Regions from separate parts of the Peptoniphilus hominis (ex Hitch et al. 2025) genome, predicted to be linked through region 1. Evidence: riboswitches for the same ligand, from Rfam matches in the RefSeq annotation. Region 1 holds a riboswitch; the other holds the start of a gene.
What was found. Region 1 has a riboswitch for FMN ahead of ribD (bifunctional diaminohydroxyphosphoribosylaminopyrimidine deaminase/5-amino-6-(5-phosphoribosylamino)uracil reductase RibD). Riboswitches for the same ligand answer to the same signal wherever they lie in the genome.
Positions count from the first base shown of each region.

Region 2: another riboswitch for FMN. It lies ahead of WMO19_RS02785 (ECF transporter S component); the one in region 1 lies ahead of ribD (bifunctional diaminohydroxyphosphoribosylaminopyrimidine deaminase/5-amino-6-(5-phosphoribosylamino)uracil reductase RibD).

Region 1 covers NZ_JBBMFO010000042.1:1,001-9,377, forward strand. Annotated here, with positions in the region: gene WMO19_RS09195 (hypothetical protein) at 1-303, opposite strand, end outside; gene WMO19_RS09200 (dihydroorotate dehydrogenase) at 380-1,285, opposite strand; gene WMO19_RS09205 (dihydroorotate dehydrogenase electron transfer subunit) at 1,275-1,976, opposite strand; gene WMO19_RS09210 (aspartate carbamoyltransferase regulatory subunit) at 1,978-2,409, opposite strand; gene pyrB (aspartate carbamoyltransferase) at 2,406-3,317, opposite strand; gene WMO19_RS09220 (guanylate kinase) at 3,429-3,965, shown strand; FMN riboswitch at 4,021-4,132, shown strand; gene ribD (bifunctional diaminohydroxyphosphoribosylaminopyrimidine deaminase/5-amino-6-(5-phosphoribosylamino)uracil reductase RibD) at 4,179-5,294, shown strand; gene WMO19_RS09230 (riboflavin synthase) at 5,287-5,931, shown strand; gene WMO19_RS09235 (bifunctional 3,4-dihydroxy-2-butanone-4-phosphate synthase/GTP cyclohydrolase II) at 5,961-7,166, shown strand; gene ribH (6,7-dimethyl-8-ribityllumazine synthase) at 7,216-7,683, shown strand; gene WMO19_RS09245 (HAD family hydrolase) at 7,676-8,368, shown strand.
Region 2 covers NZ_JBBMFO010000004.1:56,390-61,819, forward strand. Annotated here, with positions in the region: gene WMO19_RS02775 (pyridoxal-phosphate-dependent aminotransferase family protein) at 416-1,537, opposite strand; gene WMO19_RS02780 (glutaredoxin domain-containing protein) at 1,656-2,585, opposite strand; gene WMO19_RS02785 (ECF transporter S component) at 2,750-3,355, opposite strand; FMN riboswitch at 3,409-3,521, opposite strand; gene WMO19_RS02790 (L,D-transpeptidase family protein) at 4,051-5,430, opposite strand, start outside.

The sequences.
Region 1 (8,377 bases):
CTTTAAATTGTCTGCAAAAAATTTTTGAAAATTCATAAAATTTTCAAAGTAAGGGTTTACTTCAAAGAGTCCATTCATTTTTTCGCCATAATCCCCTTGGAAAGGAGAGTATTTACTCATTGTATCCATATAATTTTTTGGCATTTCATAAATATTTCCCACCATTTTTTCATTTATTCTTGCCATTTCTCTGAAATAATCTTCTAAGCTTAAATTTTCTTTTTCATTCTTTTCTGTTCCCTGATTAAAAGACTTTAGTAAATTCATTTGGGCATCGTATATATCCTTGTATAAATCAAACATATTGGTACCTCCTTTTAGTGTACTAAATTATTACCACAAAAAAAGACTTTCTAAACGCTAGAAAGTCTTAAATATTTTATACTAATTTTTTAATATAGTCCTTTATATTTTTATTCTTTTCTTCTAAATACTTTTCAAGGTCAGAGATGATTTCTGCTCCTGCCTTGGGATTCATAAAATTATAGGTTCCAACTTCAACTGCAGTGGCACCTGCCATTAAAAATTCAAGGACATCCTTATAAGACGTAATGCCTCCCATGCCGATTATTGGTATGTCAACTGCTTTTGCCACTTGATGGAGAATCCTTAGAGCAATTGGCTTTACTGCTGGTCCAGAAAGTCCTGCGTAGGTGTTGTTAAAGACAATTTCTTCTCTGTCAAAGTCAATAGCCATTCCGAGAATTGTGTTTATTAGTGAAAGTCCTGTGGCGCCTTCAGCTTCAACTGCCTTGGCTATGCCCACAATATCCCCTGCGTTGGGAGAAAGCTTTACAAAAACTTTTTTATTTGTAACTTTCATGACCTCACGAACAACTCTTGCTGCAGAGTCCTTGTCCATGCCAAAAGCCATGCCCCCTTCCTTTACATTGGGGCAGGATATATTTAATTCAATGGCTGCAAAGTCATAGTCATTTAAAATTTTTGTGGATTCAACATATTCTTCAATGGTATTGCCTCCAAGATTTACAAAAATTTCTGTGCCAAGGTCTTGCATTGAAAAGATTTTTTCTTTTACAAATTCTTCCACGCCTGGATTTTCAAGTCCAATGGAATTTAATATTCCTGATGGCGTCTCCCAAATCCTTATGCCTTCATTTCCCTTTTTTGGATGCCTAGTAATTCCCTTGGAAGAAATTCCCCCTAGAATTTTTGGGTCGTAGAAGTTTTTAAATTCTTCGCCATAGCCATAGGTTCCACTTGCCATAATTATTGGATTTTTTAATTTTATGCCTGCTAAATCTATTTCAGTCCTAGAAGTCAATTAAATCACTCCCCTTAAAAATTGGTCCTTCCTTGCAAGATCTCTTTCTGCCGCCCCTTGTATCGCAGGAGCAAGATAGGCAAGCTCCCACGCCGCAGCCCATTCTCTTTTCAAGAGACACATAGGTTTTTATGTCACGAGCCTTTGCAAGTTCCACAACTTTTTTCATCATAATTTCTGGTCCACAGGCATAAATGAGCTCATGCTTTTCAAAATCAATTATGTCTGTAATAAAGCCGCCTTTTTTTATTTTTATATGGCACTTTACATCTTTAAAGGCCTTTTCAAGTTCAAGCTCTTCCCTCTCCCCTATGTAGAGGGTGATTTTTGACTCAGGCTTTAACTTTTGAATTTCCTTAATTAAATAGTGGAAGGGTGCCACACCAACTCCACCTCCAACTAGGGCAACTTCGTCTACATTGGCGTAAAAAGTATTTCCAAAGGGACCGTAAAGTTTTATGTCATCGCCAGCTTCTAATTTTTCAAGAATTTCTGTGCCTATTCCTCTTTTTTCTACTAAGAAGTCTACACCCTCTGTTACATCATAAACTGAAATTGGTCTTGAAAGTGTTGGATAATTTTCCCAAGCCCTTAGCATAAAAAATTGCCCTGGATAAATCTTTGTCTTAAAATCCGTTCTAAGTATAAAATAATCTTTGCATACATCAATATTTTCTAAAATCTTTGCCATTTTACTCTCCATAAGTGGTAACTGTGTCGCAGTATTCGCACTTATATTCCTTTTTGTCTCTGTCGTAGAGATAAAATTTGTGACCTGAAATTTCCCTTTCGCTATTTGTTATACATCTAGGGTTTTTGCACTCCAATACACCTTCAACTACTTCAGGAAGTTCCATGCGAATTTTTTTCACTCTCTCCCCATCTTCTATAAAGTTCACTGTTGTATGTGGAGCAATTAGTCCCAAGACTGTGAAGTCTAAATTGTAGTCCGTTTCTATTTTTATTAAATCTTTTTTGCCCATGGAAGTAGAAAAAATATTTTGCATAAGAACAACTGCGTCAGTAACTTTTTCCAGCTCCAGTGCCTTATAAAGGACATGAGCACGACCTGCCTCGATGTGGTCTAGGACAATTCCTTTTTTTATTTTTGAAACATTTATCATTTGTTAGCCTCCAAAAGTTTTATAATAAGTGCCATTCTGCCATACATGCCAAACTTTGTCTGTTCAAAATAAACTGCACGAGGGTCCTTGTCCACTTCTGGTGCAATTTCATTTACTCTTGGAAGTGGATGAAGTATATACATGTCATCCTTGGCTAATTTTAATTTTTCTTCTGTTAAAATGTAGTAGTCCTTTAATCTTTCATACTCGTCAGATGATACAAATCTTTCCTTTTGAACTCTTGACATATAAAGTATGTCTAAGTCACTTATGGCGCTCATGAGGTCTCTGGTCTCAGTGTAATTTTCCTTGTCAATGAAGTTTTTAAAGGGCTCTGGCATCTTTAATTCTTCAGGGGAAATAAATACAAATTTTACATTTTTGTAGCGGTTTAGGGCCCTCACTAGGGAGTGAATAGTCCTTCCAAATTTTAAATCACCGCAAAGTCCAACAGTCAAGTTGTCAAAGGATTTTTTGTAGTGCCTAATTGTTATTAAGTCGGCAAGAGTTTGTGTTGGGTGAAAGTGTCCTCCGTCTCCTGCATTTATTATTGGCATCTTAGTAACCACCTTTGATGCAAGAAGGGCTGCACCTTCCTTGGGGTGACGCATGGCACAAATGTCTGCGTAATTTTCTATTACCCTAATTGTATCTAAAAGAGTCTCGCCCTTTGTTGAGGAGCTAACTCCTGCATCAGAAAAACCAATTACCCTTCCTCCAAGTCTTAGCATAGCCGTCTCAAAGGAAAGCCTTGTTCTTGTTGATGGTTCAAAAAAAAGACTGGCCAATAAATTATTGTCGCAAAAATGAGAATAGTGAATAGGATTTGCGATAATGTCATCAACCAGACTAAAAATTTCTTCGTATTCTTCAGTTGTAAAATCTAGTGGCTCTATTAAATGTTTCATCTTGACCTCCATCTAATATTTTATCTTTTTTATATTACTTCAAAAATTAAAATTTGTAAAGTAATTTGATATATGTGTTATACTTGTAATAATAAATTTAAAGGAGAGGCTATGATTTACTTAATACTTGGACACTCTGGTTCTGGCAAGAGCACACTAAGGGATGAACTTGCAAAAGAGGGTTTAAATAAAATAATAACTTACACAACGAGACCTCCTCGTCCCAAGGAAGTTGACGGTCTTGATTACAATTTTATAAATATTTCTGACTTTAAAAAAATGGAAGAGGAAAATTTATTTATTGGCTCCACTTGCTATGCAGGAAATTATTATTCAACTTTAAAAGAAGATCTTGAATTAAATAATAATGACAAAAGAGACTGCGTTATTATAGTGGATAAAGAGGGCGTCCTTGCCATAAAAAAGGAATTTAAAAATTCCCTCTCAATTTATTTAAAATGCTCCAAGGAAGTTTTAAAAAAGAGAATGATTAAGAGGGCTGAAGATGAAAGCGTCATAGAAAAAAGACTTTCTGTCCTAGAAAATTTAGACTCTTATGCAGATTATATCATCGACAGCGACAGAGAAATGGACCAAGTCTTAAGTGATGTCTTAAAAATTATTAAGAGCCACAAGTCGGGAAAATGATTTTTCTTTTCTTGACAATTTATAATCTAGTGATATCATAAACTTATAAGTAAATAAAATTCTTCAGGGCGAGGTGCAATTCCTCACCGGCGGTAAAGTCCGCGAGCGCAAGCTGAATTGGTGCAATTCCAATACCGACAGTAAAGTCTGGATGAAAGAAGATAAATTTAAATTTTTGAGCCCTGCCTGGGCTCTTTTTTTATAGGTGATTTAATGTATGTAGAAAATTTTAACGACAGCTTTTATATGCTTCGAGCCCTAGAACTTGCAGAAAAGGGTATTGGTCACACAAAGACTAATCCCCTAGTGGGCTGCGTTATTGTAAAAGATGAAGAAATAATTGGCGAGGGCGCCCACTTAAAGTTTGGCGAAAACCACGCTGAGGTAAATGCCATTGAAGATGCAAAAAGTCGCGGCAATGACCTTAAGGGTGCAAGTCTCTATGTAAACTTAGAGCCTTGCTCTCACTTTGGCAAGACTCCACCCTGTGCCAATCGAATTGTGGAAGAAGGCATATCAAGAGTTGTAATTGGAACCACTGACCCCTTCCCTAAAGTTTCTGGCGGTGGCATAAAAATTTTGGAAGATGCTGGGATTTCTATAACAGAGGGTGTCTGCCAAGAAGAATGTTTGAACTTAAACGAGAGATTTTTTACCTATGTAAAAAATAAGAGACCCTTCGTTGTCCTAAAGGCTGGCATGTCCCTTGATGGAAAAATTGCAACAGCAAGTGGCGAGTCCAAGTGGATAACATCAGATTTTTCTAGAGCTTACTCTCATGAGCTTCGAGGAAAGCTTGACGGAATAATGGTTGGCATAGGAACAGTTCTTGCTGATAACCCAACTTTAAATGTCCGTCACGGTAAATACAGGGTCAATCCCATAAGAATTGTAACGGATTCAAGGCTTAGGATTCCCCTTGATGCAAAGCTTCTTTCAGAAGATTTGGATTCAATAGCAATAATTGCCACAACAAAAAATTGCGACAAGGAAAAACTTGAAAAACTTAAAAAAATGAAAAATGTTGAAGTTTTAATCTGCGGCGAAAAAAATGGCAAGGTTGATTTAAGGGACCTAATGGAAAAATTAAGTGGATACGACATATCCTCCATCTTACTGGAAGGCGGAAGGACTCTTAACGCTGAGATGCTAAAAAATAATTTAGTGGATAAGTTTTATTTTTTCATGGCGCCAATTTTATTGGGCTCAAGGGGCATTCCTGCCATTGGCGATTTGGAAATAGGTGCCTTAAAGGACGCAATCAAAATAAAGGACATGAAGTGTGAAAAATTATTTGACGACATACTTGTCACTGGAAGGTGTGATTGAAATTTTTACGGGAATAATAGAAGAAATTGGAAGACTTGCTGACATAAAAAAGGAAAAGGACCTCTACACCTTAAAAATTTCCTGCAAAAAAGTTTTGGAAGGCACAAAGAAAGGCGACTCCATTGCCACAAATGGCGTCTGCCTAACTGTGACAGAGCTTGGCGATGAATATTACAAGGCAGAAGTCATGGTTGAAACTATAAATTCAACAAACTTTAAGACTTTAAGTGTCGGTCAGGCTTTAAACCTAGAGCGAGCCCTTAGCCCATCCAAAAGACTTGACGGTCACATAGTCCAAGGCCATGTTGATGGAGTTGGCGAAATCGTAAATATTTTAAAGAGGGGTCACGAAATTGTCTACAGGATAAAATTTGACTCAGATAATTTTAAATACATTGCCGAAAAGGGATCTATTGCTCTTGATGGCATTAGCCTCACTGTATCAAAGGTAGGCGAAAATTATTTTGAAGTCTCAATTATTCCAACCACAATTGCTGACACCAATCTTGCAAGTAAAAAAGTTGGCGAAAAAATAAATATTGAGACAGATATTATTGGCCGCTATGTCTACAATTTTGTCAATACAAAAGAAGCAAGCAAAATAACAAAGAATTTTTTATTAGAAAATGGATTTTAAGTAAATTTATAAAATCGAGAGGAGAAGACATGAAAGTTAACACAATCGAAGAAGTTGTTGAAGCCTTAAAAAAAGGCGAAATTATAATAGTAACAGACGAACCTGACAGAGAAAATGAAGGCGACATGATTCAAGCTGCAGAATTTGCCACTGGTGAAAGTTTAAACACCATGGCATCTCTTGCCAAGGGACTCATTTGCATGCCCATGTCAAAGTCTTACGCAGAAAAACTAAAGCTAGATCAAATGGTTGCCGACAACACTGACAATCACGAAACTGCCTTTACAGTTTCCGTTGACCATGTTGACACAACTACAGGAATTTCTGCTTGGGAAAGAGCCTTAACTGCAAATAAACTTGCAGAAGATGATGCAAAGCCAGAGGACTTTAGAAGACCTGGTCACATGTTCCCTCTTGTTGCAAAAAAAGATGGGATTTTTGTAAGACGAGGACACACTGAAGCAACAGTTGATTTATTAAAAATTGCTGGCTTAAAAGAAGTTGGACTCTGCTGCGAAATTATGCAAGATGATGGACACATGATGCGTGGCGAAGATTTATTTAAGTTGGCAGAAAAGTTGGGCATGAAAATTACTACAACTGAAGAACTTTTGCTTTACAGAAAGAGACATGAAAAAATCATAGAAAAAGTTGCAGAGGCAAAACTTCCAACAAAGTTTGGCGACTTTAGGGCTCATGCTTATATCGACAAGGTTACGGGCGAACACCACATTGCCCTTGTTAAAGGCGAAATTGGCGACGGCATGGATGTCCTCACAAGAGTTCACTCTGAATGTCTAACTGGCGACTGCTTTGGCTCATCAAGATGCGACTGTGGCAACCAACTTCACCTTGCCATGAAAAAAATTGACGAGGAAGGCAGAGGAATTTTGCTTTATATGCGTCAAGAAGGTCGTGGCATCGGCCTTGTAAATAAAATCCGTGCCTATGCCCTACAAGACCAGGGCATGGATACAGTTGAGGCTAACTTGGCTCTAGGCTTTCCTGAAGATGCCAGAGACTATTCCACTGGTGCCCAAATCTTGCAAGATTTGGGAGTAAAGGAACTTCGTCTTCTTACAAATAACCCAGACAAGGTTTACTCTCTTCAAGAATTTGGCATGATCATAAAGGAAAGAGTGCCAATTGAAATTCACTCAACAAAACACGACGAATTTTATTTGAGGACTAAGGCAGAAAAGATGAACCACATCTTATCTGAATTTAGCAAATAATTTTAAAATCATTAAGAAAAAAATTAAGAAAAAAATAAATGGAGGAAATATGAAAATTTACAGTGCTAATTTAAAATCTGAAGGAAAAAAATACGCCATAGTTTTGGCAAGATTTAACGAGTTTATAGTTTCAAAACTCCTAGACGGCTGCATAGACGGACTAAAAAGGCATGGAGTTAAGGACGAGGAAATCGAAGTGATTTGGGTGCCAGGGTCTTTTGAAATTCCCCTAGCAGCAAAATCTCTTGCCATGACAAAAAGATATGACGCAGTAATTGCCCTTGGAGCAGTTATTCGTGGCGCAACTACTCACTACGAACTTGTATCAGCAGAAGTTGCCAAGGGAATTGCAGCTTCATCACTTGAAACTGGCGTGCCAATAATCTTCGGTGTAATCACAACAGAAAATATTGAACAGGCCATTGAAAGAGCCGGCACAAAGGCTGGCAACAAGGGCTTTGATGCTGCCACAGCTGCAATTGAAATGGCAAACCTATTAGGTGAAATTCGTGTCTAAGCTGGCAAAAAAAAATTTGCAAAATAAAAATGATGACCTTAAAAATGTTAAGTCCATAATTTTTGACTTTGACGGCACCCTACACAATACCATTAAAATTTATTATCCTGCCTTTTCTTCTGGCGTGAAATTTTTGCGAGAACATGGCTTTGCAAAGGACTTTGAACTCTCAGAAAAAAATGTGGCAAGATTTTTAGGTGAGAAACCAAACTTTGCTTACGACCTAATTGCAAGGGGTGCAGATGACTCTTTGAAAAAAGAAGTCATGGCTCTTGTTGGCAAAAAAATGGATGAAAACATAAAAAATGGGCTTGGAGAACTTTATAAGGGCACTATAAAAGTTTTAGAAGAGCTTTCCAAGAATTATGACCTCTACATTCTCTCCAACTGCCGAGAATCTTATCTGGACACTGCCCTTGATGTCTACGGCATAAAAAAATACTTCAAAAAATATTTTGCCGCAGAAACTTATGACTTCCTTCCAAAGGAGGACATTATAAAAAAAGAAAGACAAAAGATAAAGGAAGAGATCATATTTGTTGGCGACAGGCACCATGACATGGAAGCAGCAAGAATTAATAATTTAAAGAGCATTTTTTGCAGCTATGGCTTTGGCAGCGAGGAAGAAGGAAAAGATACAAATTACAAAATTTCTTATATTGGAGAAATTTTAGAGCTCTTGTAAGAAATGCTT
Region 2 (5,430 bases), on a different contig from region 1:
TAAAGGGAGGAAGCCGTTAAAAAATTCAACTGTGAATGAGAGATTGATATTTGCGAAGCAAATTCAGTCGCTCAACCGCAGAACTCTAAGAACGAAATGGAGTTAAGCTTTTAAAATTTTATTTTTGACCTTCATTTTCACCCTCATTTTTCCCCTCATTTTTCACCCTCATTTTGACCGTCATTTTGACCCTCATTTTGACCGTCATTTTGACCATCACTTTTGAGTGACATTTTTGGTGACATTTTGGGTGACATTTTAGGTGACACTTTTGGGTGACATTTTAGGTGACACTTTTGGGTGACATTTTAGGTGACACTTTTGGGTGACATTTGTTTCGTCTTGGTCAATAAATTATTTATATGATTTTTGATAAGTCAGTTAAAAAGTTTTTTGCTTTTCAAATGCAATTTTCTCACTTCATGAGTTCTACAAATCTTTCTTTTAAGGAAATTTTAGTTTCTATTCCCAACTCTTCAAATACTTCGTCCAACTTTTCATATAATTCTAAAAAGTTTTCGTAGGATATGTTGTTGCCCATGTGGCCTATTCTAAATACTTTCTCGAAGATGTTGCCTGCACCCTTGGATATTAATATGCCTTTCTTTTTTAGGGCTGTAAGGATGTCATCTGCTATGAAGCCTTCTGGCACCATGACTGCTGTTAGGGTGTTGGATCTGGAGTCCTTGGCGTAAAGTTCGAAGCCTGCTTCTTCGAAGATTTGTCTTGTTACTTCTGCGTATTTTTTGTGAAGGGCAATGGAATCCTTGGCAAAGAGTTTGTCTAGGGCAAGGTCTAGGGCATAGGTCAAGTTCTCGTTCATTGTGTATGGGAAGGCAAAGCCGTCGGAGTAGTCGTAGTAGTTTAGGAAGTTCATATAATATGATGGAACTGGTTTTTTCCTGTTGGCTATGGCTTCTTTTGCCCCGTCTGATATTGTAACCATGGTTAGTCCTGTTGGTGCTGAAATACATTTTTGGCTGCCGCCAAGGGCTATGTCAACTTTGTAATCGTCAAAATCAAATTCTTCTCCGCCCATGCCTGATACTGTGTCCACTACTGTGAGGATGCCATAGGAGTTAAGCAAGTTGCAGATGCTTTTTACATCGTTAGTGATGCCTGATGGTGTCTCGCAGTGGACCATAGTTGCTACTTTAAAGTCGTGGTCTTTTTCTAGGAAGGCTTTTAGTTTTTCTAGGTCGAAGCCGCGTCTGAAGTCGTCTTCGAAGATTAGTGGCTCGCCGTCGTAGTATTTTACGAAGTCGGCAAAGCCTGCGCCGAAAACTCCGTTATTAAGTACGAGGACTCTGTCCCCCGCTTCCACTAGGTTTATGATTGCTGCTTCTAGTCCAATCATGCCTTCGCCAAGCATGAGGATAGTTGTTGCTTCCGTCTTTAGGAGTTTGGAGATTTTTTTCTCCACTCTTCTATGTATTTTTTCGTATTCTGGATCGATGTCTGGGTTTGTGAGAGTTTTTCCCATTAATGCCATTACTTCGTCGTCAATTGATGTTGGTCCTGCACATAAGATTTTCATTTTTTACCTCTCTTTGTCTTTTGTTAATTCTTTTATACTGCAAATTGTCTTTTGATTAAATTATATTATATGGGGACAAAAAAACAAGCTGCCTTTTGACAGCCTGCTTTGATTTTGTTTATTTGTTTTCTACAAAGTAAGTGTTTTCTTCTATTTGTTTAAATATTTCATCGTATTGTTTTTCTTCGAAGCCAACAACGCATTTGTCTATGCTCTTTCCATCTTTTTCAAGTGTCATTATGTGCGTTGGATAGTAAACTCTGTCATTGTATTCTGTCATGTCTTTATAGTATTTTTCAAAGATTTCGTCTTTTTTGCCTTCGCTATCTCTAATGTCTCTTGCTATATATTTGATTCCTTTATTATCTAAGTATGCTTTTAATTTTTGGCAGTAAGGACATTCTTCAAAGCCATAGATTAGAAATCTTATGTCTTCTTCTCCTGCTTTTGTTTTTATTTTGTTTATTGGTGCTGTGAAGTAACCTTCTTCATATATGTCTTCTATTTTTGCATCTTTTGAATCTAATAAAACTGTTTGTGTTTTGAAGTCATAAGCTACTCCAAAGTCCAAGATTTTTGCTAGGTCTCTTAGGCGGAAATAGTTGTATCCGTCTATGAAATATCCATTGAGTTCTATGTCCTTTCCTTGGCTGTCCACTATTTTTTGTTTGTTTGTTTTTGCTATTTTTTCTTCTTCTCTTTTTTCAACGTAAGTAAAGTCTTCTTTTTGATTTTGGCCCTTTGTTATGATTACTTTTTGGCTTTCATTGTCGTAAGATACCATAAATTTTGCTGGTGTGTCTTTGAGAAGAGCTGCTGCATCTCTAATTCTTACATAGTTAGACCTATTAATTAGGTAAGAATTTATTTTTATGTCTTTTCCGTCAAATCTAACTTTTTCTCCTGATGTCTTAGCCATTCTTTCGTCTGATTCTAATTTTGATACTTTAGCTTTGTTTTCTTCTTTGCCTTCATTGCTGTTAGCTAGGGCTGTTATAGGACTTGTAAAGATTAAAAGAGCTAATAATACTACTGCAAATTTTTTCATAATCTGCCTCCTTTAAATTTATTACTAGTATTTTATCACATTAAATAAAAGTTTAAATGTTATTTTTAAATTTTTTATGGGACAAAAAAACAAGCTGCCTTTTGACAGCCTGCTTTGATTTTATTTTTGTTTTTGCTTTTATTTTCCTTTAGTTTTCTACACTTTTAGTTTTTAAATAGTGGGCTAATTTTTTTGTAGACTAGCATCATCACTGCTGATGTTGTGAAGCCTTTTATTAGGTTAAAGGGTAGGACTGAATAGATCATCATAGTGAAAAGTCCTGTGATTTTTGGTGTGATGGCAGATCCCATGGCTATTATTGCATCCATTGGCATTACTTTGCCGTAAAGTGGAAATACCACGAAGTAGTTTGATGCCATGGCAAGGATTGTCATTGCTAGTACGCCTACTGTCATTGCAAGGACTGCTCCCTTGTAAGTTCTATGTTTTCTATAGATGTAGCTTGACACTAGAGCAAAGGTACTTGATATGATGAAGTTTGATAGTTCGCCAACGCCTGCTGTCATTGTGCCCTTAAAGATTATGTGCATAAGGTTTTTTAGGGCTGCTATTATGATGCCATAGACTGGTCCCATTGTGAAGGCGCCCATGAGGACTGGCAAGTCTGATATGTCCAGCTTCATAAAGGGTGGTGCTACAAAGGTTAGTGGCAATTGGAAGTACATTAATACGAAGCCAATTACTGATAGCATGGCTACTTTTGTCATGTCTTTTGTTCTTATCATGGTGCTTGTGTTTACTTTATTCATTTTACCTCCTGTTGGGGCATAAAAAAACCCCGAACCTTCGGGGCATGAAAGTTTTAAATCATTCTCTCATCCAGACTTTACTGTCGGTATTGGAATCTCACCAATTCGGCTTGCGCTCGCGGACTTTACCGCCGGTTGGGACTTGCACCCTTCCCTGAAGATTTAAATTTTTATTTATTTCTTGCTTTTATTATAACACTTGTGGTGGGTTTTGCAAGTTTTATTATAGTTGAATTGTAGTGTATTGATGAAGCTTCGCTTTAAGAACAAATAAAAAAATCCTTTCTTTATAAAATTTTTTTAATATGGAGTTTTTATTTCTAATATATTTTTAAGGAGGGGGTTAAGGGGCATTGCGAGGCCCCTTTTCCCCCTCCTTAAACCACCCCCTTTGAACCCCACGCGCTGAAAGTCCAAAAAAATCGGTCATGCTAAATTTTCAAAACTCGTTCTTCGAACTCAAACAGTTGAAAATTTTTAACGCATAACCGATTTTTTTGCTTATTTTATGCACTCACATTAGTCTACGGTTATAGCTGAAGGTGTTCTCCTTATAACACATCAACAAGTTGGGTATTGTTGCTAAGTTATTTGTTTATCAAGAGCTTTTTCTCGATTAGTTTTTTATAAAAATTTTAAGAAAAAATCGACCATTTGCTGAGTTTTTTACTCATGGTCGATTTTTTTTATTGTTTTTATTGTTGCCCTGCTGGTGATGGTTGGGCTGGTGCAGCTGGTGGTGTTGGTGCTGGGGCTGGTGATGCTATTTTTTGCCTTGTTGAGTCATAGACTATTACTGGCATGCCGTTAAAGGTTTTTGGGTAGAGGTTTTTCATCACTGCTGGCGGTATATTTACGCAGCCGTGAGAGCCGCCACTTAGGTAAATTTTTCCACCAAAAGTTGATCTCCAATCGGCATCGTGAAGTCCCACGCCTGACCAATTAATAGGGAGCCAATAGGAAACTTTTGAGCGGTAGGTTTCGCCTGTGAGGTACCTATTTCTCTCGCGAGACCAGATTCTGTCTGTGCCCGTTGGTGTTCCGTTGCCAAGGGTTGGGTTGCCTGATACTATGTCCGTCTCAATTTCCAAATTGCCCTTGTTGTAGTACCAAAGTTTTTGCCTTGCAAGGTCCACCTCAATGTAGGTGTTGCCCACATCGTCCACTGTCCTTGACACTGCATCTTGCCTGTAAATTGGCTTTATGGTAACTGGCTCATCTCTTTTTAGTGCAGCGATTATTTCGTCCTTTGTCTTTTGTCTATCGGTGATCCAACCGTAGATGCCGCCGTCAACTTTTACTGTCCCAATGCCTGTGGCGTTAAATATTCTTGATGTCCTAAAGGTGTCGTACTTTGCTGCAAGTTTTTCCACGAACTTTGTCACCTTTTCTTCGTCAATGACGAGGCTTCCGTCATCAGCCTTGGAATACATGGCGATTATGCCCTGACCTGTCACTTCTTCTTTTCTATCGTCAAAGTCGATTGTGATTTTTTTATCGTAAAGAGTCTTGTAGGATTCCAGTTGATTTTTGATGTAATCAGAATCTGCCCTGATATTTGGCTCTATATAAAGGCCTTCTTCTTCAAGGTTTAATTTTTCTTTTTTGTCGGCAAAATGACCTAAGACTGCTTGTCTAAGTTCATCTCGCTTTATAAAATCGCCATAAACTTCTTTTTCTACTTTAAAGTCGCCCTTGTCGTAGATAATCTTGGCATCAGTTGAATGAATGGACTGGTTTTGCACTGCCTTTAGGCTATTTAGTCTATTTGTGAGAGCCTGGTCGTCGTATTTTAAAATTGTGTCAAGCTGGTAGTGCTTGTCCACTAGAGATGCAAAGGGCCAGTAAAGTGGAGTCTGATCCACAAAGCCGCTGCCAATTTTTTCTTCAAATTTTATTTCTTCTGCTGTAATCTTGTCATTATTTTTTTTGTCCTTGGCAAGGATGTCCAATTGGAAATTTTTGGAAAGTTCTTCGTAATTTTTTTCAAATTCGGAAATTTTTGTCAGTCCAAAGTCGTGGCCGTTGACATAGGTCCTTGGCATAAACCTATCTCTAAAGAAATAAAGTCCCGT